One region of the Streptomyces sp. NPDC058525 genome, then DNA from elsewhere that is predicted to be linked to it. Evidence: riboswitches for the same ligand, from Rfam matches in the RefSeq annotation. Region 1 holds a riboswitch; each other region holds the start of a gene.
The links. A riboswitch is a leader RNA that binds a small molecule or an ion and turns the genes downstream of it on or off. The one in region 1 is predicted to bind cobalamin.
Positions count from the first base shown of each region.

Region 1 (7,440 bases):
ACCAACGGCGGCCAGAACCCGACGCCCGTGCCGACCCCGACCGCCGCGCTGGACGACGCCGCCCGCCTGAACTACTTCGGCTGGGACGGCACCTGGTACGCGTCCTTCGACGACTTCTCGGTCGACACCATCAAGGAGGTCAGCGGCGGCGGTTCGGCGTACTGGAGCATATCCGTCAACGGCACCCCGACTCCGGTGGGCGGCTGCCAGTTCAAGCTGAAGGCCGGCGACCAGGTGGCGTTCACCTGGACCTCGTTCTAGCGCCGGCCGTCCGGCCGGGCCGCGGTGCGCGGGGCGTCCGCCCCGCCCACTCCGGTGATCCGCCGCGCCCGGTCGATCCGCCGGTGGGCCTCCCCCAGCAGCTCCGACGCGTCGGGCTCGGCCGCGTCGGCGCCGGGCGCCTCCCCGGGGAGCATCCGGTCGGCCAGGGCAGCGCCCAGCGCCTCGGCGAGCTCCAGGATGTCGACGAGAGCGCTCTTGGTCGTGCGCAGCCTGGCGACCTGGGCGCCCAGTTGGCGGCGCGCGGCGATCAGGCCCTCGTACTCGCGTGCCGTCACGGCGACCATCGGATACCCGTCGACCTCCACGGCGCGCGGAACCGGTTTACCGGCCACGGCTCCCTCCCCGCCTTCGCAAACACCCTCATTCGCAGTCGAGTTGAGAAGTCATCCAAACACACCGATCCGGTGTATCGCCTCATTCTGGCTGGAACGGGATGTACGGAACCGGTCCGTCCAAAGGGCGTCGAGCGAGGGGGGTGGACTTACTAGGACGTCCAACTATATGTTCGTGGGCACAAGGTCCGCGGTGCAGGGAAGCCGGTGAGAAACCGGCACGGTCCCGCCACTGTGACCGGGGAGTGTGCTGCCATCCACACGCCACTGACGAGGGCTGTCGGGAAGGCGGGCGGCACGCGGGGATCCGGGAGTCAGGATACCGGCCGCGGAACGTTCCGTGTTGTCCACGAGGATGGAGCAGACACGCATGGCACCGGTTTGTACCCACGACCCTGGTGATCCGGCGGAGCGCGCACACCTTTCCGCGCGCTCGTAGTTCCCACGGCCTTCCGCAGCGGCGTGCCCCACCGGGCACGTGCGCCGGTCTGCCGTGCCATCCCCGGATCCACCTGACGAGAGCAGGCTCCCATGGTCCGTGAACTCACCCATTTCATCGGCGGAAAGCACACGACCGGCGCGTCCGGCCTCTTCGCCGACGTCTACGACCCCAACACCGGCGCCGTCCAGGCCCGCGTCCCGCTCGCCGGGCGCGCCGACACCGAGGCCGCCATCGCGGACGCCGAGCGGGCCCAGGCCGAGTGGGGCGCGTGGAACCCCCAGCGCCGCGCCCGCGTCCTGCTCCGCTTCCTCCAGCTGGTAGAGGGAGAAAGGGACTCGATCGCCCGGCTGCTGTCGGCCGAGCACGGCAAGACCGTGGCCGACGCCCACGGCGACCTGCAACGCGGCCTGGAGGTGGTGGAGTTCGCCGCCGGTATCCCGCACCTGCTCAAGGGCGAGTTCACCGACAACGCGGGCTCCGGCATCGATGTGCACTCCCTGCGCGCGCCGCTGGGCGTGGTCGCCGGGATCACCCCCTTCAACTTCCCCGCGATGATCCCGCTGTGGCAGGCTGCGCCCGCGCTGGCCTGCGGGAACTCCTTCATCCTCAAGCCCTCCGAGCGCGACCCCTCGGTCCCGCTGCGGCTCGCCGAGCTCTTCCTGGAGGCGGGGCTGCCGCCGGGCGTGCTCAACGTGGTCAACGGCGGCAAGGAAGCCGTCGACACCCTCCTGGAAGACCCCCGCGTCCATGCCCTGGGCTTCGTCGGGTCCACCCCGATCGCCGCGCACATCTACGCCACCGCCGCCGCCCACGGCAAGCGGGCCCAGTGCTTCGGCGGCGCCAAGAACCACATGATCGTGATGCCGGACGCCGACCTCGACCAGGCCGTCGACGCCCTGATCGGCGCCGGATACGGCTCGGCCGGGGAACGCTGCATGGCCATCGCCGTGGCCGTTCCGGTCGGCGAGGAGACCGCGGACGCCCTGGTCGCGAAGCTGACGGAGCGGATCGCCGCCCTGCGCATCGGCCGCTCCGACGACCCCGAGGCGGACTTCGGCCCGCTGGTGAGCCGCGACGCCCTCGACCGGGTCAACCGCTACGTCGGCATCGGCGCCACCGAGGGCGCCGAACTCGTCGTGGACGGGCGCGGGTTCACCCTGCCCGGACACGAGAACGGCTACTTCGCCGGCGCCTCCCTCTTCGACCGCGTCACCCCGCAGATGCGGATCTACCGCGAGGAGATCTTCGGCCCGGTGCTGAGCGTCGTACGGGCCGCCGACTACGAGGAAGCGCTCCGGCTGCCCACCGAGCACCCGTACGGCAACGGCGTGGCGATCTTCACGCGCGACGGCGACACCGCGAGGGACTTCACCCGCCGGGTGGGCGCGGGGATGGTCGGGGTCAACGTGCCGATCCCCGTCCCGGTGGCCTACCACACCTTCGGCGGCTGGAAGCGCTCCGGCTTCGGGGACCTCAACCAGCACGGCCCGGACTCGATCCGCTTCTACACCCGTACCAAGACCGTCACCTCGCGCTGGCCCTCCGGGGTCAAGGAGGGCGCGAGCTTCACCATCCCCACGATGGGATGAGCGCCGTGACCACCCTCACCGAGGAGCAGCTCGCCCTCGCCGAGGTCACCCTCGACTTCGCGCAGGAGCAGCTGGCGCCGCACGCCGTGGCCTGGGACCAGGACAAGCACTTCCCCGTCGACGTCATCCGCCGGGCCGCCGCCCTCGGCCTGGGCGGGGTCTACGTCCGCGAGGAGCACGGCGGTTCGGGGCTCGGCCGGGCCGACGGGGTCCTCGTCTTCGAGACCCTCGCGACCGGCTGCCCCTCCATCGCCGGATACCTGTCCATCCACAACATGGTCGCCTGGATGGTCGACCGGTACGGGAACGCCGCCCAGCGCGGCCGCTGGCTGCCCGGGCTGTGCTCGGCCGAGACCCTGGGCAGCTACTGCCTGACCGAGCCCGGCGCCGGATCCGACGCGGGCGCCCTGCGCACCCGCGCCGAACGGGACGGCGACCACTACGTCCTGACCGGCGTGAAGCAGTTCATCTCGGGTGCCGGGGCCGCCGGGGTGTACGTCGTCATGGCGCGCACCGGCGCCGCGGGACCCGGCGGGATCTCCGCGTTCGTCGTGGAACGCGAGGACCCGGGGGTCTCCTTCGGGGCCAACGAACGGAAGATGGGCTGGAACGCGCAGCCCACCCGGCAGGTGGTCCTGGACGCGGTGCGCGTCCCCGCCGACCGGCGGCTCGGCGCCGAGGGCGACGGTTTCCGCATCGCCATGAACGGCCTGAACGGCGGCCGCCTCGGCATCGCGGCCTGCTCGCTCGGCGGCGCCCAGACCGCCCTGGACCGCAGCCTGTCGTACCTCGCCGACCGCGAGGCCTTCGGCGGGCGGCTCCTGGACGCCCAGGCGCTGCAGTTCCGGCTCGCCGACATGGCGACGGAACTGGCCGCGGCCCGCGCCCTGGTCAGGCAGGCCGCGCAGGCCCTGGACGCCGGCGATCCGCTGGCTCCGCGGCTGTGCGCGATGGCCAAGCGGTTCGCCACCGACACCGGCTACACGGTCGCCGACCGCGCGCTCCAACTGCACGGCGGCTACGGCTACCTCAGCGAGTACGGCATCGAGAAGATCGTCCGCGACCTGCGGGTCCACCAGATCCTGGAAGGCACCAACGAGGTCATGCGCGTCATCGTCGCGCGCGGACTGACGGAGACCCTGCGATGAACCACGACTCCCCCGAAGACCACGACCACGTCCTGCTGCGCACCGAGGGACACGCCGCGTATGTGACCCTCAACCGCCCCAAGGCCCTCAACGCCCTCACCCACCCCATGGTTCTGCGCATCGACCAGGCGCTCGCCGCCTGGCGCGACGACCCGTCCGTGGAGACCGTCGTGATCGACGGCGCGGGGGAACGCGGGCTGTGCGCCGGCGGTGACATCCGCGCCATCCACGAGGACGCGCGCACGGGCGGCACCGCCTCGGCGGACTTCTGGCGCGACGAGTACCGCCTCAACGCCCGCATCGCCCGCTACCCCAAGCCGTACGTGGCCCTCATGGACGGGATCGTGATGGGCGGCGGGGTCGGGGTCTCGGCCCACGGCACCGTACGGATCGTCACCGAACGCACCCGCGTGGCCATGCCCGAGACCGGCATCGGCTTCGTGCCCGACGTGGGCGGCACCTACCTGCTGGCCCTCGCACCGGGCGAGCTGGGCACCCACCTGGCCCTCACCGGGGCCGCCGTCGGCGCCGCCGACGCCCTCCTGTGTGGCCTGGCCGACCACTTCGTACCGTCGGCGGCGCTGCCGGACCTGGCCCGCGACCTGGCCACCGGCTCCGTGCACGGGGCGCTGGAGCGCCACGTACGACAGCCCCCGCCGGGTGACCTCGCCGCCGCGCGGGAGTGGATCGACGCCTGCTACGCCGCGGACACCGCCGAGGAGATCGTCCGCAGGCTGCTGGCGACGGGGATCCCCGCCGCGCGGGACGCGGCCGCGACCCTGCTGGCGAAGTCCCCGACCGCCGTGAAGGTCACCCTGGCCTCGCTGCGCCGGGCCGGCCGGCTCGGCCCGCTGGAGCGCGTCCTGGAGCAGGAGTACCGCGTCTCCCGCGCCGCGCTGTCCTGCGCCGACCTCGTCGAGGGGATCCGCGCCCAGGTCATCGACAAGGACCGCGATCCGCACTGGTCCCCCGCCACCCTCGAGGCGGTGGGCCCGGCGGACGTGGACCGGTTCTTCGCCCCGCTCGGCGAGCACGAACTGCGCCTCGCCGCGTCCGCATCGTCTCAGGAGGTCGCCTGGTGACCAGTACCGTCGCTTTCATCGGACTCGGCCACATGGGCGGCCCGATGGCCGCCAACCTGGCCAAGGCCGGGCACCGCGTCCTCGGCTTCGACCTCGTCCCGGAGCTGACGGCGGCCGCCGCGGCGGCCGGTGTCGAGCCGGCCGCTTCGGCCGCGGGCGCGGCTGCCGCGGCCGATGTGGTGATCACGATGCTGCCGGCCGGCCGCCACGTGCTCGCCCTGTACCGGGAGCAGGGGCTGCTCGCGGCCGCCCGGCCCGGAACCCTGTTCGTCGACTGCTCCACCATCGACGTGGCCGACGCCCGGACGGCGCACGAGGCGGCCCTCGCCGCCGGGCACCGGGCGCTGGACGCGCCGGTCTCGGGCGGGGTGATGGGCGCCGAGGCCGCCACGCTCACCTTCATGGCCGGGGGCGGGGCGGACGAGTTCGCCCTGGCCGAGCCGCTGTTCGACGCCATGGGCAGGAAGGCCGTGCACTGCGGGACGGCGGGCGCCGGACAGGCCGCGAAGATCTGCAACAACATGATCCTCGCCGTGTCGATGATCGGCGTCAGCGAGGCGTTCGTGCTGGCCGAGAGCCTCGGGCTGGATCACCAGGCCCTCTACGACGTGGCCTCCACGGCGTCCGGCCAGTGCTGGGCGCTGACCGTCAACTGCCCGGTCCCCGGCCCCGTCCCGGCCAGTCCCGCCAACCGCGACTACCGCCCCGGCTTCGCCGCGCCCCTGATGGCCAAGGACCTGGGCCTGGCCGCCAACGCGCTGCGGGCCGGGGGCGTGGACGCGCCGCTCGGCCTCAAGGCCGCCGAGATGTACGCCGCGTTCGCGCAGGGAGAGGGCGCCGCCCTGGACTTCTCGGCGATCGTCCGCACCCTCCGACCGCAGAACGGAACGCCCGCATGAGCTACGAGACCATCCTGCTGGAGCGCAAGGGCCGGGTGGCCCTGCTCACCCTCAACCGGCCGCAGGCCCTCAACGCCCTCAACCTCCAGGTCATGACCGAGGTCGTGGCCGCCGCGGAGGAACTGGACCGGGACCCGGACGTCGGCTGCATCGTGCTGACCGGATCGGCGAAGGCCTTCGCCGCGGGCGCGGACATCAAGGAGATGCGGCCGCGGAGCTACATGGACATGTACCTCTCGGACTGGTTCACCGCCTGGGACCGGCTCGGGCAGGTCCGTACGCCCACGCTCGCGGCCGTCTCCGGCTACGCGCTCGGCGGCGGGTGCGAACTCGCGATGCTCTGCGACATCCTGCTCGCCTCCGACACCGCCGTGTTCGGGCAGCCGGAGATCAAGCTCGGTGTCATTCCCGGTATCGGCGGCTCCCAGCGGCTCACCCGGGCCGTCGGCAAGGCCAAGGCCATGGAGCTCTGCCTGACCGGGCGCACCATGGGGGCGGAGGAGGCCGAGCGTGCCGGGCTGGTCTCGCGGATCGTTCCGGCCGACGAGCTGCTCGCCGAGGCGCTCTCCGTGGCCGAGACCGTCGCCGGGATGTCGAAGCCGGTCGCGATGATGGCCAAGGAGGCCGTGAACCGGGCCTTCGAGACCACCCTCACCGAGGGCGTCCGCTTCGAACGGCGGCTGTTCCACGCGGTGTTCGCGACCGCCGATCAGAAGGAGGGCATGACCGCCTTCGTGGACAAGCGCCCGGCGCACTTCACGCACGGCTGAGGCCGCGGGCGGGTCCGGGGGCCGCGGGTCCGGTCGCCGGTGCGGACAGGTGCGGGGCCCTCCCCGGAGGGAAGGGCCCCGCACCCCGCCGGATCAGGCGCCCCAGCGCAGGGCGATGGTGTCGCCCACGTTGATCACCTTGTTGCGGGCGGCGCCGGCGAAGGCGGAGCCGTCGACGCTGACCTTCCAGGTGTTCGAGCCGCTGTTGGCCTTGCCGTTGACGGCGGTGATGGTGCCGGTTCCCGAGGAGGGGGTCACGCTCGTGACGCAGCCGGCCGGAGTGGCCCCGCCGGCCGCGGCGTTCAGGACGTCGCCGAGCGTGGTCGTCGTACCGGTCGGGGTGAAGGCGACGGAGCAGACCTTCAGGCCGCCGGCGCCGTCGTCGACGGTGAGGGCCAGCTTGGTGGCGGTGCCGGCGGTGAAGGAGCCCGCGGAGACCCACTGCGGGGCGCCCGGGGTGACCGGGACCGGCGGGGCCGTCGTGAACCCGCCGCCGACCACGGCGCGCAGGGCGTCGATGGAGGCGTAGGCGGTCGGGGTGGTGTCGGCCGGCTTGTACTTGAAGCCGCCCGCCGGGTTGAACTGGTTGGCGATCAGGAAGTCGATCGGGGTCTTGCCGGAGGGGGTCAGGAAGTCGCCGGTCTGCGGGTTGATGCCGCAGGCGTTGAGCCCGGCGACGCCCCAGCCGTTGGAGCTGGTGTTGACCCCGTAGAGGGAGTTGAACGCGCCGGTGGTGGCGAGCCTGCCCTTGAGGAAGTTCTTGCCCTGGACCACGTCGGGGTCGGTGTTGGGGACGCCCGAGACGCACAGGGCGGCCATCGCCGCTCCGGTCATGTCCACGTCGCCCTGGGCGGCCAGCGCGGTGGGGTTGCCCTCGGCCTTGCTGAAGGTCCAGC
Region 1 is NZ_JBHXNP010000019.1:26,112-33,551, reverse strand. Features, by position in the region: gene ACFWP3_RS12415 (DUF4430 domain-containing protein) at 1-261, shown strand, start outside; gene ACFWP3_RS12410 (hypothetical protein) at 258-614, opposite strand; cobalamin riboswitch at 774-960, shown strand; gene ACFWP3_RS12405 (CoA-acylating methylmalonate-semialdehyde dehydrogenase) at 1,146-2,645, shown strand; gene ACFWP3_RS12400 (acyl-CoA dehydrogenase family protein) at 2,642-3,793, shown strand; gene ACFWP3_RS12395 (enoyl-CoA hydratase/isomerase family protein) at 3,790-4,875, shown strand; gene mmsB (3-hydroxyisobutyrate dehydrogenase) at 4,872-5,774, shown strand; gene ACFWP3_RS12385 (enoyl-CoA hydratase) at 5,771-6,544, shown strand; gene ACFWP3_RS12380 (hypothetical protein) at 6,638-7,440, opposite strand, start outside.

Region 2 (11,145 bases), on a different contig from region 1:
AGAGGATCCAGGGCAAGGGCACCTTCGTCGCCAAGCCCAAGGTCTCGCAGGCCCTCCAACTCACCTCGTACACCGAGGACATGCGGGCTCAGGGCCTGGAACCGACCTCCCAGCTCCTGGACATCGGCTACGTGACCGCCGACGACACCCTCGCCGGCCTCCTCAAGATCACCACCGGTGGCCGGGTCCTGCGCATCGAGCGGCTGCGGCTGGCCAGCGGTGAGCCGATGGCCATCGAGACCACCCACCTGTCGGCGAAGCGCTTCCCCGCCCTGCGCCGCTCGCTCGTCAAGTACACCTCCCTCTACACCGCCCTCGCCGAGGTCTACGACGTCCACCTCGCCGAGGCCGAGGAGACGATCGAGACCTCGCTGGCCACCCCGCGCGAGGCCGGACTGCTCGGCACCGACGTCGGCCTGCCGATGCTGATGCTCTCCCGGCACTCGCTCGACGCGGACGGGGAGCCCGTGGAGTGGGTGCGGTCGGTGTACCGCGGCGACCGGTACAAGTTCGTCGCCCGGCTCAAGCGGCCCGCCGTCTGAGGACGCGCGGGCGGCCGAAAACCGGCGTACGGCAGAAATCGGGCGGACGGCCGAGAACCGCCGGAGAACCGCCGGAGGCCGATCGGCGTTCCGCCTGACATCCGTCCGGCTTCCGTCTGACTTCCGTCCCTATATACCGGGAACCGGAATACCGGAATACGGACGGGGTCTTACGTTCACCAGGCAATCCCCCGTAGATTCCCTGCGCTTACGCAGATGATCGACGATGGGACGAGAGTCATGCCTGAACCGGAAGCAACTGGGACACAACGGAACGCGGCGAGTCCGGACAGCAGGCCGGGCTCGCTTTCCCCCAAGTCCATCGCCGCCTGGGTGCTCGTCGGACTCGTCGGCGCCATCGGCTGGGGCGTCCTGGCCCTCTCCCGCGGCGAGGAGATCTCCGCCGCGTGGCTGCTCGCCGCCGCCCTGGGCTCGTACGCGATCGGCTACCGCTTCTACTCGCGGTTCATCGCCAACCGCGTACTGAAGGTGGACAAGACGCGGGCCACCCCCGCCGAACGCCTTGACAACGGTGTCGACTTCCACCCCACCGACCGACGGGTGCTTTTCGGCCACCACTTCGCCGCCGTCGCCGGCGCCGGACCGCTCGTCGGGCCGGTGCTCGCCGCACAGATGGGCTACCTGCCCGGCACCATCTGGATCGTCGTGGGCGTGATCTTCGCGGGCGCCGTGCAGGACATGGTGACGCTGTTCTTCTCCACCCGGCGCGACGGCCGCTCGCTCGGCCAGATGGCCCGGGACGAGATCGGCCCCGTGGGCGGAGCCGCCGCCCTGCTCGCCGTGTTCGCCATCATGATCATCCTCCTGGCCGTGCTCGCCCTGGTCATCGTCAACGCCCTGGCGCACTCGCCCTGGGGCGTCTTCTCCATCGGCATGACGATCCCGATCGCCCTCTTCATGGGCTTCTACCTGCGCGTCCTGCGGCCCGGCCGGGTCACCGAGGTCTCGCTGATCGGCGTGGCCCTCCTGCTGCTCGCCATCGTCGCGGGCGGCTGGGTCGCGGAGTCCTCGCTGGCGGACACCTTCACCCTGGAGAAGGAGACGCTGGTCATCTGGATGATCGTCTACGGCTTCCTGGCCTCGGTGCTGCCGGTCTGGATGCTGCTCGCACCGCGCGACTACCTCTCCACCTTCATGAAGGTGGGCACCATCGCGCTGCTGGCCGTCGGCGTGTTCATCGCGATGCCCACCCTGAAGATGCCCGCGGTCACCGACTTCGCCTCGCGCGGGGACGGCCCGGTCTTCGCCGGATCGATGTTCCCGTTCGTGTTCATCACGATCGCCTGTGGCGCCCTGTCGGGCTTCCACGCCCTGGTCTCCTCGGGCACCACGCCGAAGATGATCCAGAAGGAGACCCAGGTCCGGATGATCGGCTACGGGGCGATGCTCACCGAGTCGTTCGTCGCCGTCATGGCCGTGATCACGGCCTGCATCCTGGAGCCCGGCCTCTACTTCGCCATCAACTCCCCCGGCGGCGTCATCGGCACCACCGTGGAGTCGGCCTCGCAGGCGGTCACGAACTTCGGCTTCGCCATCTCCCCGGAGGCCCTCGCCCAGGCCGCGAAGGACGTCGAGGAGACGAGCCTGCTCTCCCGTACGGGCGGCGCGCCGACCTTCGCACTCGGAATGTCGGAGATCTTCGCCTCGGTCATCGGCGGCGGCTCGATGAAGGCGTTCTGGTACCACTTCGCGATCATGTTCGAGGCGCTGTTCATCCTCACCACGGTCGACGCGGGCACCAGGGTCGGCCGGTTCATGCTCCAGGACACCCTGGGCAACGTGCACAAGTCCTTCAAGGACGTCAGCTGGAAGCCGGGCGTGTGGCTGGCCAGCGCCGTCGTGGTCGGCGGCTGGGGCTACTTCCTGTGGGTCGGCGTGAAGGACCCGCTGGGCGGCATCAACCAGCTGTTCCCGCTGTTCGGCATCGCGAACCAGCTGCTGGCCGCCGTCGCCCTGGCGGTGTGTACCACGCTGCTGGTGAAGTCGGGGCGCCTGAAGTGGGCCTGGGTGACGGCGGTGCCGCTGGCCTGGGACGCCACGGTGACGCTGACCGCGAGCTACCAGAAGATCTTCTCCGAGGACGTCCGGGTCGGCTTCTTCGCCCAGCGCGACAAGTACCAGGCCGGCATCGACGCCGACAAGGTGCTGCCGCCCGCCAAGAACATGGAGGAGATGCAGACGGTGGTCACCAACGCCACCGTGGACGGGGTCCTGTGCGCCCTGTTCGCCCTGCTGATCATCATCGTGCTGGCCGACGCGGCCCGCACCTGCTTCAAGGCGATCAGCAACCCGGAGTCGGCGAAGCTGGCCGAGGTCCCGTGGACCGAGTCGAAGATCATCGCGCCGGCCGGGCTGTTCCCGACCGCCGAGGAGCGGGCGGAGCTGACCGCGGCCGGGCTCGACTCGGGCGGCGGTCACGTCAAGGAGCCGGTGGCATGACCGCCCTGCGGGAGCGGCTGGCCAGGGTCCGGTACTTCGTACGCGAGTTCTCGGGCGAGGCGGCGTACGACCGCTACGTCGCCCACGCCCGCGGCCACGACCCGGACGCGCAGGTCATGACCCGTCGCGCCTTCGAACGCGCCCGCACGGACGCCCGCGAGGCCGACCCCCGCGAGGGCTTCGGCTGCTGCTGAACCCTGCCTCGCACACGAAGGCCCCGCCGCTGCACGCGGCGGGGCCTTCGTGCCGCTCAGCGCACCCAGTCCTTCAGGGACTCGGTCTGGAGGGTGACGTTAACCGGGTCGGGGAGTTCAACGTCGTTGCCGAACTCCACCGTGTGGGTGTTCGCATATCGGCGGCCGTCCGGCTCGCTGAACACGGTCACGTCGCAAGCCTCCCGGTCGATGAGCAGGTACACAGGGATGCCAGTCTGCGCGTAGGCGAGGGGCTTCTCCACGCGGTCGCGCCGGTCGGTGTCAGTGTCGTACGAGGTAACCTCGACGACCATCAGGACCGGGGCGGGGTCGGCCCACTCTCCCTGGCCGACGAACGCATCATCAAGCGCGAGAGCCGCATCAGGACGGGCGCGACCCGAGCGGTAGTCCCCGACAGCCAACCCCCGCTCCACGTGGAGCCACAACTCGGGCCGGTGCTGCATGCAGATGCGTGCTAGCCACAGAACGATACGGTCGTGATCTCCGTCCGGCACTGCCTTGCTCCTGATGACCCCGTCGATGAATTCCAGCCGCAGACCTTCGACCTCTCTTGCAGCTATCCGCGCCACGGCCTCGAAGTCCTCAGTCAGCATGTGGGGCCGGTCGGTCATCACGGTCATGCCTCACTCACCTTCATCGACGGTGCTGTCTCCGACGATAGCGCCGGGCGCCGACACCCGTCCTGCACACTCGACCACATGGACATCGTGATCAGGGCGGCGCTGCCCGCCGAGTACGAGCAGCTGGGTGAGATCACCGCGCAGGCCTATCTGGGCGACGGACTCCTGGGTTCCGGTGAGGCCTTCTACGCGGGCGTGCTGCGCGATGTCGCCGGGCGGGCCGCCGACGGGGAGGTGCTCGTGGCCGCCGAGGAGGGGGCCGTGCTCGGCGGGGTGACCTTCGCCCCGCCCGGCAGTCCGCTGGCCGACATCGCCGGCCCCGGCGAGGCCGAATTCCGGATGCTGGCCGTCTCCCGCGAGGCGCGCGGACGCGGCGCCGGCGAGGCGCTGGTGCGCGCCTGCATGGCCCGCGCGCGGGAGCTGGCGGGCGTCACGCACCTGGTGCTGTCCACCCAGCGCGGCATGACGGGGGCCCAGCGGATCTACGAGCGGCTCGGTTTCATCCGTACGCCGGAGCGGGATTGGGCGCCTGTTCCCGGGCTCACCTTGCTTACGTACCGTCTGGAGCTGTAGCCACACCGACACAACATGTGGGGGGTCACGCATCTGCGGCCCCCCACATGTATGCTCATGCCTGCTGTCGCCGCAGGGGAATCCGGTGTGAATCCGGAACTGTCCCGCAACGGTATGAAGTGTCCGCTTACCGGACATGAAGTCCGAGGACCTGCCGATGGTGCGCCCGGGTCGACCGAACCGGGTGCCGATACGTCCGGGCCTCGCGGTTGGGCCGGTGGACGCCGTGCGGTCTACGCGTGCCTGCCACGCCCGCATGCGCCTCCCCGTGCCCGCCCGCCGTCGATCCGGGCCGAGCGAGGGAGAGCTCCCGCCGTGACCATCGCGCCTTCCGCACCGCGCGCCGAGTCCGTTTCTGGCGACAACACCGAGGGCCCGGGGGCCACGCTGCTGCGTACCCTCACCGAACTGACGGCGGACCTCCCCGACACCGACCCCGGCCGGGTCGCGGCCGCCGCGCTGCGCGGCCGCAGCACCGCCGCCGACGAGGCCGAGCTGCGCGGCCTGGCCACCGAGGCCGCCGCCGGGCTGATCTCCGAGGACCCGGCGTACTCGCGGCTCGCCGCGCGCCTGCTGACGCTGGCCGTGCGCGACGAGGCCGCGAGCCAGGGCTCGACCTCCTTCTCGGCCTCCGTCGAGGTCGGCCACCGCGAGGGCCTCATCGCCGACCGCACGGCCGAGTTCGTACGGATCCACGCGAGCCGCCTGGACGCGCTGGTTGAGCACACCCTCGCCGAGGGCGCCGACGACCGCTTCGGCTTCTTCGGCCTGCGCACCCTGCACAGCCGCTACCTGCTGCGCCACCCGATCACCCGCCAGGTGATCGAGACCCCGCAGTACTTCATGCTGCGCGTGGCCTGCGGTCTGGCCGAGAACGAGTCCGTGCAGGCCCTCGAGGAAGTGGCCTCGCTGTACCGGCTGATGAGCCGCCTCGACTACCTGCCGTCCTCCCCCACGCTCTTCAACTCCGGCACCCGCCACCCGCAGATGTCCTCCTGCTACCTGCTGGACTCCCCGTTGGACGAGCTGGACTCGATCTACGACCGCTACCACCAGGTCGCCCGCCTCTCCAAGCACGCCGGCGGCATCGGTCTCTCGTACTCCCGCATCCGCGCCCGCGGTTCGCTGATCCGCGGCACCAACGGCCACTCCAACGGCATCGTGCCGTTCCTGAAGACCCTCGACGCCTCCGTCGCCGCCGTGAACCAGGGCGGCCGCCGCAAGGGCGCCGCCGCCGTCTACCTGGAGACCTGGCACGCCGACATCGAGGAGTTCCTGGAGCTCCGCGACAACACCGGTGAGGACCAGCGCCGTACGCACAACCTGAACCTGGCCCACTGGGTGCCGGACGAGTTCATGCGCCGGGTCAACGCCGACGCCCAGTGGTCGCTGTTCTCCCCGGCCGACGTGCCCGAGCTGGTCGACCTGTGGGGCGACGACTTCGACGCCGCCTACCGCAAGGCCGAGGCCGAGGGCCTGGCCCGCAAGACCATGCCCGCGCGCGACCTGTACGGCCGGATGATGCGCACCCTCGCGCAGACCGGCCAGGGCTGGATGACCTTCAAGGACGCCTCCAACCGCACGGCGAACCAGACCGCCGAGCCGGGCACCGTCGTCCACTCCTCCAACCTGTGCACCGAGATCATCGAGGTCACCAACGACGGCGAGACGGCCGTCTGCAACCTCGGCTCGGTCAACATGGGCGCCTTCGTCGTGGAGGGAGCCGACGGCGGGGAGATCGACTGGGAGCGCCTGGACGAGACCGTCCGCACGGCCGTGACCTTCCTCGACCGCGTGGTGGACATCAACTTCTACCCGACCGAGCAGGCCGGCCGCTCCAACGCCCGCTGGCGCCCGGTGGGCCTGGGCGCGATGGGCCTCCAGGACGTCTTCTTCAAGCTGAAGCTGCCCTTCGACTCCCCCGAGGCGAAGGCCCTGTCCACCAAGCTCTCCGAGCGCATCATGCTGGCCGCGTACGAGGCCTCCTGCGACCTCGCCGAGCGCAGCGGCCCGCTGCCGGCCTGGGAGCAGACCCGCACCGCGCGCGGCGTACTGCACCCGGACCACTACGACGTCGAGCTGAACTGGCCGGAGCGCTGGGAGGCGCTGCGCGCCCGGGTCGCGAAGACCGGCATGCGCAACTCGCTGCTGCTGGCCATCGCCCCGACGGCGACGATCGCCTCGATCGCGGGCGTGTACGAGTGCATCGAGCCGCAGGTCTCCAACCTCTTCAAGCGCGAGACGCTGAGCGGTGAGTTCCTCCAGGTCAACGCGTACCTGGTGGAGGAGCTGAAGCAGCTCGGCGTGTGGGACGCGCAGACCCGCGAGGCGCTGCGCGAGGCCTCCGGCTCGGTGCAGGGCTTCGGCTGGATCCCGGCCGAGGTGCGCGAGCTGTACCGCACGGCGTGGGAGATCCCGCAGCGCGGCCTGATCGACATGGCGGCGGCCCGTACCCCGTTCCTCGACCAGTCGCAGTCGCTGAACCTGTTCCTGGAGACGCCCACCATCGGCAAGCTCAGCTCGATGTACGCGTACGCCTGGAAGCAGGGTCTGAAGACCACCTACTACCTGCGCTCGCGCCCGGCGACGAAGATCGCCCGTGCGGCGTCCGCGTCCGCCGTCCCGGCCGCCGCCACCCCGCTTCCGCAGGCCGTCGACGCCGACGCGCTGGCCTGCTCCCTTGAGAACCCCGAGTCCTGCGAGGCCTGCCAGTAATGAGCTCCACCGACAACAAGAACCTCCTGGACCCGGGCTTCGAGCTCACGCTCCGCCCGATGCGCTACCCGGACTTCTACGAGCGCTACCGGGACGCGATCAAGAACACGTGGACGGTCGAGGAGGTCGACCTCCACTCGGACGTCGCGGACCTCGCGAAGCTGACCCCGGCCGAGCAGCACATGATCGGCCGTCTGGTCGCGTTCTTCGCGACGGGCGACTCGATCGTCTCGAACAACCTGGTGCTGACGCTCTACAAGCACATCAACTCCCCGGAGGCGCGCCTGTACCTGTCGCGCCAGCTGTTCGAGGAGGCCGTGCACGTCCAGTTCTATCTGACGCTGCTCGACACCTACCTGCCCGACCCGGACGACCGCGCGGCCGCCTTCGACGCGGTCGAGGAGATCCCCTCCATCCGCGAGAAGGCGCAGTTCTGCTTCAAGTGGATGGACTCGGTCGAGAAGATCGACCGGCTGGAGACGAAGGCCGACCGCCGCCGCTTCCTGCTGAACCTGATCTGCTTCGCGGCGTGCATCGAGGGGCTGTTCTTCTACGGCGCCTTCGCGTACGTGTACTGGTTCCGCTCGCGCGGCCTGCTGCACGGTCTGGCCACGGGCACCAACTGGGTGTTCCGCGACGAGACCATGCACATGAACTTCGCGTTCGAGGTCGTGGACACGGTCCGCAAGGAGGAGCCGGAGCTCTTCGACGACGCCCTCCAGCAGCAGGTCACCGACATGCTGAAGGAGGCCGTGGAGGCGGAGCTGCAGTTCGGCCGCGACCTGTGCGGCGAGGGCCTGCCGGGCATGAACACCGAGTCGATGCGCGAGTACCTGGAGTGCGTCGCGGACCAGCGCCTGGTCCGCCTCGGCTTCGCGCCGGTGTACGGCTCGCAGAACCCGTTCTCCTTCATGGAGCTCCAGGGTGTCCAGGAGCTGACCAACTTCTTCGAGCGCCGTCCGTCGGCGTATCAGGTCGCCGTCGAGGGCACGGTCGACCTGGACGAGGACTTCTGAGCCTTCCGGGCCCCGCCCGTCTCGCGGGCTTCTGATCGGCCGGCTGCTGCTTCGCGCAGCTGCCGGTCGATTCTGCGTTCCCGGGCCGTTCCGTACAGGGCGGGGGCGAGGAGGAGAGCGGCGAGGGCGAGGACGGCGAGGTAGTTCAGGAGCGTGTTCATGACTCCACTCTCGCGAGGCCGGGGAAAACCGGACAGTGGCAGGACTGTCATGAAGGAGCGAATTACTGCCACACTGGGCCCATGCCTCTGAACAACGTGGCCGTGGCGGTCGTCAACGGGGTCGCCCCCTTCGAGCTGGGCATCTTCTGCGAGGTCTTCGGGATCGACCGCAGCGCGATGGGCCTGCCGACCTATGACTTCGCCGTCTGTGCGGCCGAGGACGACCGGGTGGTCAGCGGCGACGGCCTGTTCGACCTCACGCTCCGCCACGGGCTGGAGCGGCTGGAGGAGGCCGACCTGATCTGCCTCCCCGCCGACCGGACGGCGCCCACCCGCGACTACCCCGAGCCGCTGCTGGCCGCCCTGAACCGGGCCGTGGACCGGGGCGCGCGGGTGCTGAGCGTGTGCAGCGGCGCCTTCGTGCTGGGCGCGGCCGGGCTGCTGGAAGGCCGGCGCTGCACCACGCACTGGATGCACGCGCCCACGCTGCGGCGCCGCTTCCCGAACGCCCTGGTCGACCCCGACGTGCTGTACGTGGACGAGGGCCCGGTGATCACCGCGGCCGGCACCGCCTCCGGGATCGACGCCTGCCTGCACGTCGTACGGCAGGAGCAGGGCGCCGAGGTGGCCAACACCATCGCGCGGCGGATGGTCGTACCGCCCCACCGCGACGGCGGGCAGGCCCAGTTCATCCAGCGGCCGCTGCCGCGCACGGCGTGCGACACGGTGGGCGAGGTGATCGGGTGGATGGCCCGGCACCTGGAGGACGAGATCACCGTCGAGCAGCTCGCCGAGCGCGCGCACATGTCACCGCGCACCTTCGCCCGCCGCTTCCTCCAGGAGACCGGCACCACCCCCTACCAGTGGGTGCTGCGCCAGCGGGTACTGCTCGCCCAGGAGCTGCTGGAGACCACCGACGAGACCGTCGACGCGATCGCGGGCCGCTGCGGCTTCGGGACCGCGGCCGCCCTGCGCCACCACTTCCTGCGGACGCTCGGCACCACCCCGAACGCCTTCCGGCGCACCTTCCGGGGCCCGCGGGCGGTGGCCTGACCGCCGGCCCGACCTTGGCCGAGAACCGGCAGCCTTTGGCCCAAAGCAGCCCCTTGCGTAGTCGGGCGGTGGCGTACCGTGATGACGCCCGGCCCCGTCGCCCCGCACCGCGCCCGGCCCGTGCACCGCTCGCTCGTCACAGCTCAGGAGGGCCCGTATGTCCCGTACCGCCCGCACCTTCACCGCTGCCGCGCCCGCCGACAGCGGCTGGGGCTTCGCGCAGAAGAAGTAGCAGCAGAAGTAGCAGCAGAAGTAGCAGCAGCAGCCGACAGCAGGCCGACGCGGCAGGGCCCCGCTCCCTCACGGGAAGCGGGGCCCTGCCGCACGTGCGCAGCGGTCAGTCGTTCGGGACCGTCTCGTAGCGGGGGGTGCCCTCCGCCATCTGCCGCAGGGCGTCCTTGCGGTCGCGCTTCGAGAGCCGGTCGATGTACAGGTACCCGTACAGGTGGTCGGTCTCGTGCTGGAGGCAGCGCGCGAAGTAGCCGGTGCCGCGCACCTTGATCGGGTTGCCCTGCGCGTCCTGGCCCTCGACCTCGGCGTAGTCCGGGCGGGCCAGCGAGGCGTACGCCGTCGGGACGGACAGGCAGCCCTCGTTCGAGTCGTCCAGCACGCGGGCGCCGGCCGGCAGCTCGACCAGCTTCGGGTTGACCACGATGCCGGTGTGCCGCTTGCCGTCGTCGTCCGGGCAGTCGTAGACGAAGACCTTGGCGTCGACGCCGATCTGGTTCGCGGCCAGGCCCACGCCCTCGGCCGCCCGCTGGCTGGCGAACATGTCGTCGATCAGCTGCGCCAGCTCGTCGCCGAACTCGGTGACGTCCTTGCACTCCCGGTGCAGGACCGGGTTGCCGACCACCGTGATCGGGCGGGCGGTGCCGCGCTCGCGGTGGGCGAGCTCGCGCTCCGCACAGTTCTCGGTGTCCACGACGTACCCGTCGTTCACCTCGCCCGCGACCTCGACAACCTCGTTCTCCTGCTGCGCCATGTCCGCCGTACGCCTTCCGTAAGTCACCGATGTGCCCGTACAGCCTACGGCCCCCGGCTCAGCAGACTTCCTCGAGATCCCGCCACTCACGGGTGTCCGGGCTGTCGGCGACCCAGCCGTCCAGCAGCCCGCGCACCAGCCCGGCCGGAGCCGCGATGCCGCACTCCCGCTCGGGCACCCACAGCGCACCCGACCCGGCCGTGCGGTGCCCCAGCGGCCCCGGGTGCCCGGGCTCGCTGTGGTCGTGCGGATCCAGGTGCTCCCCGTCGCCCTCGTCGCTCGGCATCTCGCTCTCCGAGCAGGTCCGGCACAGCAGCCGTACCGACGAGGACCAGTCCTCGGCGGCGAAGCCCGCGTCCGAGGCCAGCTGCTCCAGCGCGTTGCGGTCCGCCTCGCCGGCCGCCTCCAGCAGCACCACCCAGGTGGGCACCGGCGACGGAGCCCACAGCTCGATCTCGTCGAAGACGGGGTACGAGGGCCCGGCCGCGGTGACCCGCTCGCCGTGCGGGACCCCGTCGTGGAGGACCACCTCGCCCCAGCGCCGCCCCGAGGAGGGCAGCGGGATCGAGAGGACCTCCATCCGGGCCGGGTCCAGCCGGCGGCCCCAGACGACCTCGGCCTCGCCCTCGGGGGACAGCCGTACGGCGGCGCTGCCGAGCTCCATGCCCACCGGTTCGCCGCTGTTCTTCCCGCCCGCGCCGTGCGCGTCCCCGGGCACCTTCAGCCCGTACGCCTGCCAGGCCCGCCGGGCCAGCGGCCAGTCCTGGAGCGCGGTCGCGGCGATGCCCACGTTCCACCAGTCCGGGGC
Region 2 is NZ_JBHXNP010000067.1:24,736-35,880, forward strand. Features, by position in the region: gene ACFWP3_RS27370 (GntR family transcriptional regulator) at 1-542, shown strand, start outside; gene ACFWP3_RS27375 (carbon starvation CstA family protein) at 759-3,002, shown strand; gene ACFWP3_RS27380 (CstA-like transporter-associated (seleno)protein) at 2,999-3,196, shown strand; gene ACFWP3_RS27385 (Uma2 family endonuclease) at 3,253-3,837, opposite strand; gene ACFWP3_RS27390 (GNAT family N-acetyltransferase) at 3,916-4,410, shown strand; cobalamin riboswitch at 4,441-4,584, shown strand; gene ACFWP3_RS27395 (ribonucleoside-diphosphate reductase subunit alpha) at 4,726-7,125, shown strand; gene ACFWP3_RS27400 (ribonucleotide-diphosphate reductase subunit beta) at 7,125-8,141, shown strand; gene ACFWP3_RS27405 (hypothetical protein) at 8,096-8,302, opposite strand; gene ACFWP3_RS27410 (helix-turn-helix domain-containing protein) at 8,384-9,355, shown strand; gene def (peptide deformylase) at 9,693-10,337, opposite strand; gene ACFWP3_RS27420 (tetratricopeptide repeat protein) at 10,396-11,145, opposite strand, start outside.
Region 2: another riboswitch for cobalamin. It lies ahead of ACFWP3_RS27395 (ribonucleoside-diphosphate reductase subunit alpha); the one in region 1 lies ahead of ACFWP3_RS12405 (CoA-acylating methylmalonate-semialdehyde dehydrogenase).

Region 3 (11,145 bases), on a different contig from region 1:
GCCCTTGACCGGCTTGGCCGTCTGCGACTGCGCGTACGTCGTCCAGCGCACGGTCATCGGCTCCGGACGAGAGATGTCCCCGGCCAGGACCGGCGGCCGCACGTAGCGGGTGCCGTAGGACTGGACCCAGCCGTGCTGAGTGGCCAGGTATCCGGTGAGCTGCTCCGCGAAGTACTGGACCATGTCGTTGCGTTCGGGCTCGCCGTGCACGAGGACGTCGATGCCGGTCTTCTCCTGGAAGGAGAGCACCTCGCGGATCTCGGCCTCGATGCGGCTCTCGTAGCCGGCTTCGTCGAGCCGCCCGGCGCGCAGGTCGGCGCGGGCGGTGCGCAGTTCGGCGGTCTGCGGGAAGGAGCCGATGGTCGTCGTGGGCAGCAGCGGCAGCCCCAGGTGGGCCCGCTGGGCCGCCGCACGCTGCTCGTACGGCTGGGAGCGGCGGCCGTCGGTGTCGGTGACGGCCGCGGTCCGGGCCCGTACGGCCGGGTCGTGGGTGATCGCGGAGTTCGCACGGGAGGCCAGGTCGGCGCGGTTGGCGGCGAGTTCGGCCGCGATGGCTCCGGTGCCCCGGGCGAGGCCGCGGGCGAGGGTGGTGATCTCGGCGGTCTTCTGGCGGGCGAAGGCCAGCCAGCGGCGGATCTGCGGGTCGATGTCCCGTTCGGCGCCCGCGTCCAGCGGTACGTGGAGCAGGGAGCAGGACGCGGCGACGTCGACGCGGTCGGCGAGGCCGAGCAGGGTGCCGAGGGTGGTGAGGGACTTCTCGTAGTCGTTGATCCAGATGTTGCGGCCGTTGACCACGCCCGCGACCAGGCGCTTGCCGGGGAGTCCGCCCACCGCCGCGAGGTCGTCGAGGTTGGCGGCCGCCCGCTCGGTGAAGTCGAGCGCGAGTCCTTCCACGGGGGCCTTGGCCAGCACGGGCAGGGCCTCGCCGAGCCGGTCGAAGTACGAGGCGACCAGCAGCTTGGGCCGCTCGGCTTGGTCGAGTCCGCCGAGCTCGCGGTAGGCCCGTGCGGCGACGCCCAGTTCGGCCGGGGAGCGGTCCGCCACGAGGGCGGGTTCGTCCAGCTGGACCCATTCGGCTCCGGCGGCGCGCAGGTTGGCGAGGACCTGGGCGTACACGGGCAGCAGCCGGTCGAGCAGGGTGATCGGCTGGAAGTCCTCGGCCACGCCGGGGGCGGGCTTGGCGAGCAGCAGGTAGGTGACCGGTCCGACGAGCACCGGGCGGGCCTTCAGGCCGAGGGCCAGGGCTTCCTTCAGTTCGGCGACCTGCCGGGTGGAGTCGGCGGTGAAGCGGGTGTCGGGCCCGAGTTCCGGCACCAGGTAGTGGTAGTTGGTGTCGAACCACTTGGTCATCTCCAGCGGCGCCACGTCCTGGGTGCCGCGAGCCATGGCGAAGTAGCCGTCGAGGGCGTCGGCGGCGACCGCGGCGCGGTGGCGGGCGGGGACGGCGCCGACCATGACGCTGGTGTCGAGGACGTGGTCGTAGTACGAGAAGTCGCCGGTGGGGACCTCGGTGATGCCGGCGTCGGCCAGCCGGCCCCAGTTGGTCCGGCGCAGGAGTGCGGCGGTCTCGTGGAGGGCTTCGGCGCTGACGCGGCCCTTCCAGTAGCCCTCGATGGCCTTCTTCAGTTCACGGTTCTGCCCCTGGCGGGGGTAGCCGTACACGGTGGCCTCTACGGCCGCGGTCGCGGACTCGGTTGTCACGGAACTCTCCTTCGCGAGCTTGTCTCCATGAGTCCCGGTGGCGGGACGTGGAGCGCGAAGGGGTCACGGACCTGACGGTCCGCCGGGGCGCGATGCGCCGCTGCTGCCGTCGAGATCTGTTCGCCGACCCGCCCACGAGGTCACCGGGATGTCCGCGCACGGCTGTGCGTGCGCGGGCAACGGGCAGGTCTTCGGACTTGCGGGCACGTCTGCCGTTGGGGCAGACACCTACTGGCCGTCGCTTCCCAGACCCGTCCGGGTCCAGTGCGTATGACGGCGGTCGTTCCCGCTCACCGCTGCGGGGCAGTCCCGGATTCCCACCGGGTTCCCTCTTACGACGCATCCCGTCTGGCGGACGGGGCGAACCAGCTGCTGTCGATCAGCGTATGCGCAGGTCCTGGAGGACCGGTACAGCGGCTCACATGCCGGACGGTGACATGGGACACGGCGCCCCCTTGCCAAGACCGTCATCGTCCCCGTGGACCGCTCGTCCGCGGCCGGTGAAGAGGCACGCATGCCAAGTTCTGCGAATCCCAGGAGGTGTTTTTGCCAAGTTTGCAAAGACCTGCGGCGCCGGGATCCCGCGTAGGGTTGCGGCGTCCCGGTCACACGGAGGGGGAGCGCGGTGGGCAAGACGTACGCGGGGGCCAGACTGCGGCGGCTGCGCGAGGAGCGCCGGATGAGCCAGGCCGAGCTGGCGCGCGTCCTCGCGATCTCGCCGAGCTACCTGAACCAGATGGAACACGACTCGCGGCCGCTCACCGTGCCCGTGCTGCTGCGGCTGACCGAGGCCTTCGGCGTCGATCCCGGCTTCTTCTCGGAGCGCGACACCAGCCGGCTGCTGGCCGACCTGCGCGAGGCCCTCGCCACCGAGGTCGCCGAGGCCCGGGTGTCCCCGTCGGACCTGGCGGAGCTGGCCACCCGGATGCCCGCCGTCGCCGGGGTGCTGCTGGACCTCGGCCGGCGCTCCCAGCTGCTCGCCGAGCGGCTCGCCGGGGACGCGGACGGCCGGGACGGCGCGGCGGAGGGGCCGCGCTCGCCGCACGAGGAGATCCGCGAGTTCTTCTACCGGCGGCAGAACTACCTCCACGACACCGATCTCGCCGCCGAGTCGCTGGCCCGCGAGATCGGGATCCGCCCGGGGGACGTCGTACGCGCCCTGTCGGCGCGGCTCCTGGACCGGCACGGGGTGCGCCTCGCGGCCGATTCGGACCGGCTGCACCACTACGACGCGACGAGCCGGGTCCTGCACGTGTCGAGCCGGCTGCGGCCGGGCCAGCAGGCCTTCCGGATGGCCACCCAGCTGGCGCTGCTGGAGTACGGGCAGGAGCTCGACCGGCTGGCGGCCGAGGACTTCCCGGCGGACTCCCCCGCCCACGCCCTGGCCCGGATCGGCATCGCCAACTACTTCGCCGCCGCGCTGATCCTCCCGTACGGCGCCTTCCACACGGCCGCCGAGGAGTTCCGCTACGACATCGAGCGGCTCACGGACCGCTTCGGCCTCGGCTACGAGACCGTCTGCCACCGGCTGAGCACCCTGCAACGCCCCCGGCTGCGCGGGGTGCCCTTCTCCTTCGTACGGGTCGACCGGGCGGGCAACATGTCCAAGCGACAGTCGGCGACCGGATTCCACTTCTCCCGCGCCGGCGGCACCTGCCCGCTGTGGAACGTGTACGAGGCCTTCGCCGCGCCCGGCCGCATCCACGTGCAGGTCGCCGCCATGCCCGACGGACAGCGCCATCTGTGGACCGCCCGCGCCGTCACCCGCCACCGCGGCGGCTGGGGCGAACCGGGCAAGACCTTCGCGATCGGCCTGGGCTGCGAGATCCGGCACGCCTCCCGGCTCGTCTACTCCGACGGCCTCGACCTCGGCAAGACCTCCGCCGACACCCCGATCGGCATGGGCTGCCGCCTCTGCGAACGCCTCGACTGCCCGCAGCGGGCCGTGCCGCCCCTCGGCCGGGCCCTCGCCGTCGACGAGAACAGCAGCAGCTTCGTGCCGTACCCGGTCGCGGCCGAACGCGGCTGAGCCGCGCCGCCCGACGACGCCCCCGCCCGCCTACGCCCGCCCGGCTACGGCCGGTTGACGGGGACGTTGCTGGTGACGGTGCCGTCCGTGCCGGAGACCGTGACCGCGTGCCGGACGCCGTCCGGTCCGAGTACGACGGCCAGCCACGCGCTGCCGCCGCCCTCCTGGGCGACCACGCGGATGCTCTCCACCTTGCCGCCGTCCACCGCCCCGGCCGCCTTGTCGGCCGCCTGCCCGATGGCCAGCGAGGGCAGGGGCGCGGGGGCGGTCTTCGCGGAGCCCGCGGGACCCTCTTCGGCGGCGCGCGGGTTCGGGGCCCCTTCCCGCATCTCCTTGAACACCTTGAGGTCCTTGGGGTGCTTGCGGTTCTCGGTGTCGCCGAACACCCGCTCGCCGTGCTCGCCGCCGGCCGCCGGACCGCGCCGCTCGCCGCCCTCGGGGCCGCGCTCGGCCCAGCCGAAGCGGAACCCGGCCCTCCGCTCGTCGTGGTGCTCGTCCACGGCCACCGCCACCGCCACACCGCCGACGATCACCACGGCCGCGCCCAGCGCCGCCCACCGGGCGCCCTTGCGCCGGGGCACCAGGCGCCCCAGGTCCACGCGCTTGCGCGCGCCGGACTGCGGGGCGTTCGCGGGCGGCGGGGCCTGCCCGGGCTGCTCGGACGGCGGGAAGGATTCAGACATACCAGGACTCCTCAGGCACAACCAGGCACGGCGCCCGGCTCGTTGCAGAGCATGCTGAGCGGATGCTGAAGCCCACCTGAAGTCAGCTGAAGACCTCTTCAGCCTGTCGCGGGCCGGGCCTGAGACCCTGGTCGGCATGCGCGTACTGGTGGTGGAGGACGAACGCCGGCTGGCCGTGGCCCTGCAACGGGGACTCCAGTCGGAGGGGTTCTCGGTGGACGTGGCCCACGACGGGCCGCAAGGGCTGTGGCTGGCCACCGAGCACGACTACGACCTGATCGTGCTCGACATCATGCTGCCCGGCCTCAACGGCTACCGGGTCTGCGCACGGCTGCGCGCCGCCGGGAACGAGTCCGGCATCCTGATGCTCACGGCGAAGGACGGCGAGTACGACGAGGCGGAGGCCCTGGACACCGGCGCCGACGACTTCCTGTCCAAGCCCTTCTCCTACCTCGTCCTGGTCGCCCGGCTGCGCGCGCTGGCCCGGCGCACGGGCCGCCGCGGCCCCCAGGTGATGCGCTTCGGCGACCTGGTGCTGGATCCGGCCCGGCACAGCTGCTCCCGAGGCGACACCGAGATACGGCTGACGGCCCGGGAGTTCGCGGTCCTGGAGTACCTGGCGCGGCGCCCGGGCGAGGTCGTGCCGAAGCGGGAGATCCTGGAGCAGGTGTGGGACATCGCCTTCGCCGGCGACCCCAACGTGGTCGAGGTCCACATCAGCGCCGTGCGCCGCAAGATCGACGCGCCGTTCGGCCGCGCCGCGCTGGAGACCGTACGCGGGGCGGGCTACCGGCTGGCGGTCGACGGTGGCTGAGCCCCTGCTCCCCCGCGACCGGTTCCCGCGCCTGCGCGGACTGCGCGGACTGCTCGACCTGCGCGAACTTCGTGACCTGCCCGGCCCGCGCCGGCTGCGGCACCGGCTCCGGCGCTCTCCGCTGCGCCGAGTCCTGCCCACCACCGTCCGGGCCCGGGCCACCCTCGGCGCCGTCCTGGTCGTCGCCGTGGCCCTGGCCCTGGCCTCCTTCGCCCTGCTGGGCCTGCTGGAGGCCAATCTGCTGCGCAACGCCGAACGCGACGCCGCGCGGCAGGCCGAGACGATCGCCCGGCTCGCGGCCTCCGGGGACCTCGAGAAGATGCGGCCGACCCTGCACGGTGTCGAGTTCGTCCAGGTGGTGAACGCCCGCGGGCGGGTGCTGCGCGCCTATCCGAACCCGGCCGGAGAGTTCCCGATCGCCCCCGTCAGACCCCTGCGGCCCGGCAAGGAGTCCCGCACCCTGAACGCCGGCCCGCTCGGCGGCGAACACCGCCAGCGGGTCGTCCAGGTCACCACGGAGACCCCGCAGGGCATGGTCACCGTATTCGTCGGGACCTCGCTGCGCGATGTGGACGCGGCCGACGACACCACCGCCGCCGCGCTCGCGGTGGGCGGCCCGCTGCTCCTCGCAACCGTCGCCTTCGTCACCTGGCGGGTGACGGGCCGGGCCCTCGGGCCGGTCGAGGCGATCCGCGCCGAGGTCGCCGGGATCAGCGACCGGGACCTGCACCGCCGGGTCCCCGTACCGCCCACCCGCGACGAGGTCGCCCGGCTGGCGCAGACGATGAACTCCACCCTGGACCGGCTGGAGTCCGCCGGGATCCGCCAGCGCCGGTTCATCGCCGACGCCTCCCACGAACTGCGCAGCCCCATCACGGTGCTGCGCACCCAGCTGGAGGTGGCTCTGGCGGTCCGGGACCCGGAACTGTGGCCGGAACTGATCAGCGGCGCGCTCCAGGACATCGAGCGGCTCCAGCAGCTCGCCTCCGACCTGCTGCTGCTCGCCCGGATCGACGCCGCCCAGCCGATGGCTTCGGCCCGGCTGGACCTGGGCACCGTGGTCCGGGGCGCCGTGGACGCGCGCCTCGGGGACCGGGTCCCGGTGCGGACGCGGCTGGCGGACGGCGTCCGGGTGGACGGCAGCGCGCTGTGGCTGGCCCGGGTGGTCACCAACCTGCTCGACAACGCCCAGCGGTTCGCGGGCGGGCGGGTGGACCTCGTGCTGAGCACCGCCGGCGGTCCGGGCGGACGGACCGCCGTGCTGGAAGTGACCGACGACGGTCCCGGAATCCCGCCGGGCGACCGGGAACGGGTCTTCGAGCGCTTCACCCGTCTCGACGACGCCCGCAGCCGCGACCACGGCGGGGCCGGCCTGGGCCTCGCCATAGCCCGGGACCTGGCCGCCCACCACGGCGGCACCCTCACCGCCGAGGACTCCCCGCGGGGAGCCCGGATGGTGGTGCGGCTGCCGGTGGCGGACGGCGGGGACCCGGCCCTGCCCGGGTAGCCGGGGGCTCAGCCGAGCAGGGCGTAGACCGTGGAGGCGGTGGCGGCCGGCTCCGCGGCGCCCTCGGGGGTCATGGTGATGTCGGCGAAGGCCATCCGCTTGCCGAGTTTGGTGACCCGTACGTGGATCAGGACGTCGGCGCCGGTCACCGGGCGCTGGAAGCTCGTCGACTGCTGGACGGTGGTCATCGGGCCGTACGCGCCGCGCGCGCTGGAGATCGCGATGACGGTGGCGGTGTCGGCGGCGGCCATCAGGGCCTGGCCGGAGAGCCCGCCGCCGTCCCGGGCCAGGGCCTCGGACCAGGGCAGCCGCAGGACGGCGTGCCGCTCGCCGGTCTCCTGGACGCTCAGGCCCAGGGCGAGCACCCAGGGGGCGAAGTTGTCGGCGAGGATCTTGTCTGCGTCTGCGGAGGAGAACGTCACCGGGCGATTGTGGCGGCCCGGCCGGACCACCACAATCCCCTGTCGGTTTTCGGTCAGAGGGCGGCGGCGAGTTCCGTGCCCTGGCGGATGGCCCGCTTGGCGTCGAGTTCGGCGGCCACGTCGGCGCCGCCGATCAGGTGCGCCTCGACCCCGGCCGCGCGCAGCGCCTCGTACAGGTCGCGGCGCGGCTCCTGCCCGGTGCACAGGACGACGGTGTCGGCCGGTACGAGCCGCTGCTCGCCGTCGACGGTGATGTGCAGGCCCTCGTCGTCGATGCGCTCGTACGAGGCCCCCGCGACGGAGACCACTCCGCGGTGCTTGAGCTCGGCCCGGTGGATCCAGCCGGTGGTGGTGCCGAGGCCGGCGCCGACCTTGGTCGTCTTGCGCTGGAGCAGGTGGACCCGGCGGGGCGGCGCGGGGCGCTCGGCGGCGGTGAGTCCGCCGGGGCCGGTGTACGCGGTGTCCACGCCCCAGTGGCGGAAGTAGACGGCCGGGTCCTGGGAGGCGCCCTCGCCGCTGTCGGTGAGGTACTCGGCGACGTCGAAGCCGATGCCGCCGGCGCCGACGACGGCGACGCGCTCGCCGACGGGGGCGCCGTCGCGCAGCACGTCGAGGTAGCTGACGACGTTGGGGTGGTCGACGCCGTCGATCGCGGGGGTGCGGGGGGTGACTCCGGTGGCGACGACGACCTCGTCGTAGCCCTGGAGCGTCTCCACGTCGGCGCGGGAGCCGAGGCGTACGTCCACACCGCTGTCGACGAGCTGGGTGCCGTAGTAGCGGATGGTCTCCTCGAACTCCTCCTTGCCGGGGATGCGGCGGGCGATGTCGAGCTGGCCGCCGATGTGGCCGGAGGCCTCGAAGAGGGTGACGGCGTGGCCGCGGCCGGCGGCGGAGACCGCGCAGGCGAGTCCGGCGGGGCCGGCGCCGACGACCGCGACGCGCTTCTTCAGCCGCGTGGGCCTGAGGACGAGCTCGGTCTCGTGGCAGGCGCGCGGGTTGACCAGGCAGCTGGTGATCTTGCCGCTGAAGGTGTGGTCTAGGCAGGCCTGGTTGCAGCCGATGCAGGTGTTGATGGTCTCGGCGCGGCCGGCCGCGGCCTTGGCGACGAAGTCGGCGTCGGCGAGGAAGGGGCGGGCCAGGGAGACCAGGTCGGCGCGGCCGTCGGCGAGCAGTTCCTCGGCGATCTCGGGGGTGTTGATGCGGTTGCTGGTGACGAGGGGGACGGACACCGCGCCCATCAGCCGCTTGGTGACCCAGGTGTAGGCGCCGCGCGGGACGGAGGTGGCGATGGTGGGGATGCGGGCCTCGTGCCAGCCGATGCCGGTGTTGATGATGGTGGCGCCGGCCGCCTCGATCTCCTTGGCGAGGTGGACGACCTCGTCGAGGGTGGAGCCGCCGGGGATGAGGTCGAGCATGGAGAGGCGGTAGATGACGATGAAGTCCTCGCCGACGGCCTCGCGGGTGCGGCGGACGATCTCCAGCGGGAAGCGCACGCGGTTCTCGTACGCGCCGCCCCAGCGGTCGGTGCGCTTGTTCGTCGCGGCGGCGATGAACTCGTTGACCAGGTAGCCCTCGGAGCCCATGATCTCGACGCCGTCGTAGCCCGCGAGCTTGGCGAGGCGGGCGGCGCGGACGAAGTCCTCGACCGTGCGCTCGACCTCGATGTCGCTGAGCTCGTTGGGGACGAAGGGGCTGATCGGGGCCTGGAGGGCGCTGGGGGCGACCAGGTCCTTGTGGTAGGCGTAGCGGCCGAAGTGGAGGATCTGCATGGCGATCTTCCCGCCCTCGGCGTGCACCGCCTCGGTGATCACCCGGTGCTCGGCGGCCTCGTCCTCGGTGGTGAGGCGGGAGCCGCCCTCGAAGGGGCGGCCGGCGTCGTTCGGGGCGATGCCGCCGGTGACGATCAGGCCGGCGCCGCCGCGGGCGCGCTCGGCGTAGAAGGCGGCGAGGCGCTCGAAGCCGCCCTGGTGCTCTTCGAGGCCGGTGTGCATCGATCCCATGATCACGCGGTTCGGCAGCGTGGTGAATCCGAGGTCCAGCGGGCTCAGCAGGTGCGGGTACCGGCTCTGGGACATGGGGGCGCCTCCTCGCGCGGGGGTGATGACCCTGTTGTAGCGAGGGGAGGCCGGTTTTGCAACTAGGTGCAAAACCAGGTGGGGCCCCGCCGGCCCGGGATTTCCCGGGGCCCGGGGCCCGGCCGGCCGGAGGCTGTGGCGGAGTTCACGCCACCACGGCCCCCGGGGCGGGGCGCGTCAGTGGATGACCCTGAAGCTGCGCCAGGACAGGCTGGCGGGGGCCGTCACGTTCGAGAGCGTCGTCGCCACGTAGGTGCCGTCGGCCCGGTCGGCCCGGCCGCAGTCCTCCGTCCGGTACAGCACGATGTCGACGAGGGTGTTGTTCTCGACGTGGGTGGCCCCCTTCGGGATGGCGATCTTGTGACATCCCCGGACGAGGGTGTTGGAGTAGCTCAGCTCGTCCGGAGAGTCGTGGCCGCGGAAGCTGAGCATGCCCACGGTGCTCCGGCCCAGGCCCGAGCAGGCGGTGGCGGTCAGCAGCAGCGCCGCGACCCCCACGATGGTGCTGATGCGTCGGCTGTGGGACATGGCGCGGTCCTCGTCTGTGCGGTGGCGGCAGTTCCTGCCCACAGCTTTGCCCCGCGGAGCGCGGGTGGCTTCCGTTGCTCGGCCGACCGGATGAACGCGGGGAACCGGGCCCGGCTCCGCGGGCCTCAGGCGCGGCGCAGGCGGACCGTGACGATCTGGAACGGGCGCAGGGTGAGGGCGACCGTGCCGTCCGGCGAGCAGGCGCCGACCGCCGAGCCCGCCAGGGGGCGCTCCAGCAGGTCGCTCTCGACGGCCGCCGCCACCGGGAAGCCCGCCGAGAGGGTGGCCCCGGCCCGGCCGCCGCGGGACTCGTAGAGGCGGACGATCACGTCGCCGCCGCGGTCCTCGGCCAGCTTGACCGCCTCGACGACCACCGCGTCGTTGTCCACCGACAGCAGCGGGGCGACCGGGCCCGCGCCGCTCACCACCCGCTCGGGCAGGTTGAGCGCGTGCCCCTCGCGGACGGCGTCCGCGATCTCCGCGCCGGGCGCCAGCGAGAAGCGCAGGGTGTGCGCGCCCTGGTCGGTCTCCGGGTCGGGATAGCGCGGCGCGCGCAGCAGCGAGAGCCGGACCGTGGTGGTCTGGCCGCCGTCGGCCCGCACGTCGCGGGTGACGTCGTGCCCGTACGTCGACTCGTTGAGCAGGGCGACCCCCCAGCCCGGCTCCTCCGCGTGGATCCAGCGGTGGGCGCAGATCTCGAACTTGGCCGCCTCCCACGAGGTGTTGGTGTGGGTGGCCCGGTAGACGTGCCCGAACTGGGTCTCCGATGCGGTCCGTTCCGCCTTGACGTCCAGCGGGAAGGCCGCCTTGAGGAACTTCTCCGTCTCGTGCCAGTCCACGTCCGTGACGAGGTCGAGCGTCTTGGCCCCGGACCGCAGGGTGAGCGACTGGACGGCCGTCGAGGAGCCGAAGGAGCGGGTGACCCGCACGGTGACGGCCGACGGGCCGCTCTCGGTGACCTCCATGGCGTCCAGCGCGACCAGGTCGGTGACCTTGTTGCGGTAGAAGGTGTCGATGTCCCAGGCGTCCCACATGTTCGGGAAGTCGGGGTGGATCTGGAGCAGGTTCGCCGCGCCGCCCGGCGCGACCGCCTCGCGGCCCGCCTCCAGGTCGTAGGCCGAGACGACCAGCCCGCGGCCGTCGATCTCCACCAGCAGCCGGCCGTTGGCCAGGACGTGGCCGCCGCCGTGCCGCTCCTCCACCGTGACCGGCTGCCCCTCCCCCGCAGGTACGCCCGCGCCGCCGGCCGGGACACCGCGGCGGGCGTGCGGGGCGCAGTTGAAGACGAGCTCCTGCGCACCCTCCCCGGCCAGTGCCGTCTGCGCGGCCAGGGTGATCCCCTCGAGCTCCTCGCGCACCGCCCGGTAGGTCTCGCGCGCCTCGCGG
Region 3 is NZ_JBHXNP010000084.1:6,896-18,040, reverse strand. Features, by position in the region: gene metE (5-methyltetrahydropteroyltriglutamate--homocysteine S-methyltransferase) at 1-1,701, opposite strand, end outside; cobalamin riboswitch at 1,866-2,086, opposite strand; gene ACFWP3_RS30905 (short-chain fatty acyl-CoA regulator family protein) at 2,327-3,730, shown strand; gene ACFWP3_RS30900 (hypothetical protein) at 3,775-4,413, opposite strand; gene ACFWP3_RS30895 (response regulator transcription factor) at 4,550-5,227, shown strand; gene ACFWP3_RS30890 (sensor histidine kinase) at 5,220-6,734, shown strand; gene ACFWP3_RS30885 (PaaI family thioesterase) at 6,743-7,156, opposite strand; gene ACFWP3_RS30880 (FAD-dependent oxidoreductase) at 7,210-9,231, opposite strand; gene ACFWP3_RS30875 (hypothetical protein) at 9,409-9,759, opposite strand; gene ACFWP3_RS30870 (alpha-mannosidase) at 9,885-11,145, opposite strand, start outside.
Region 3: another riboswitch for cobalamin. It lies ahead of metE (5-methyltetrahydropteroyltriglutamate--homocysteine S-methyltransferase); the one in region 1 lies ahead of ACFWP3_RS12405 (CoA-acylating methylmalonate-semialdehyde dehydrogenase).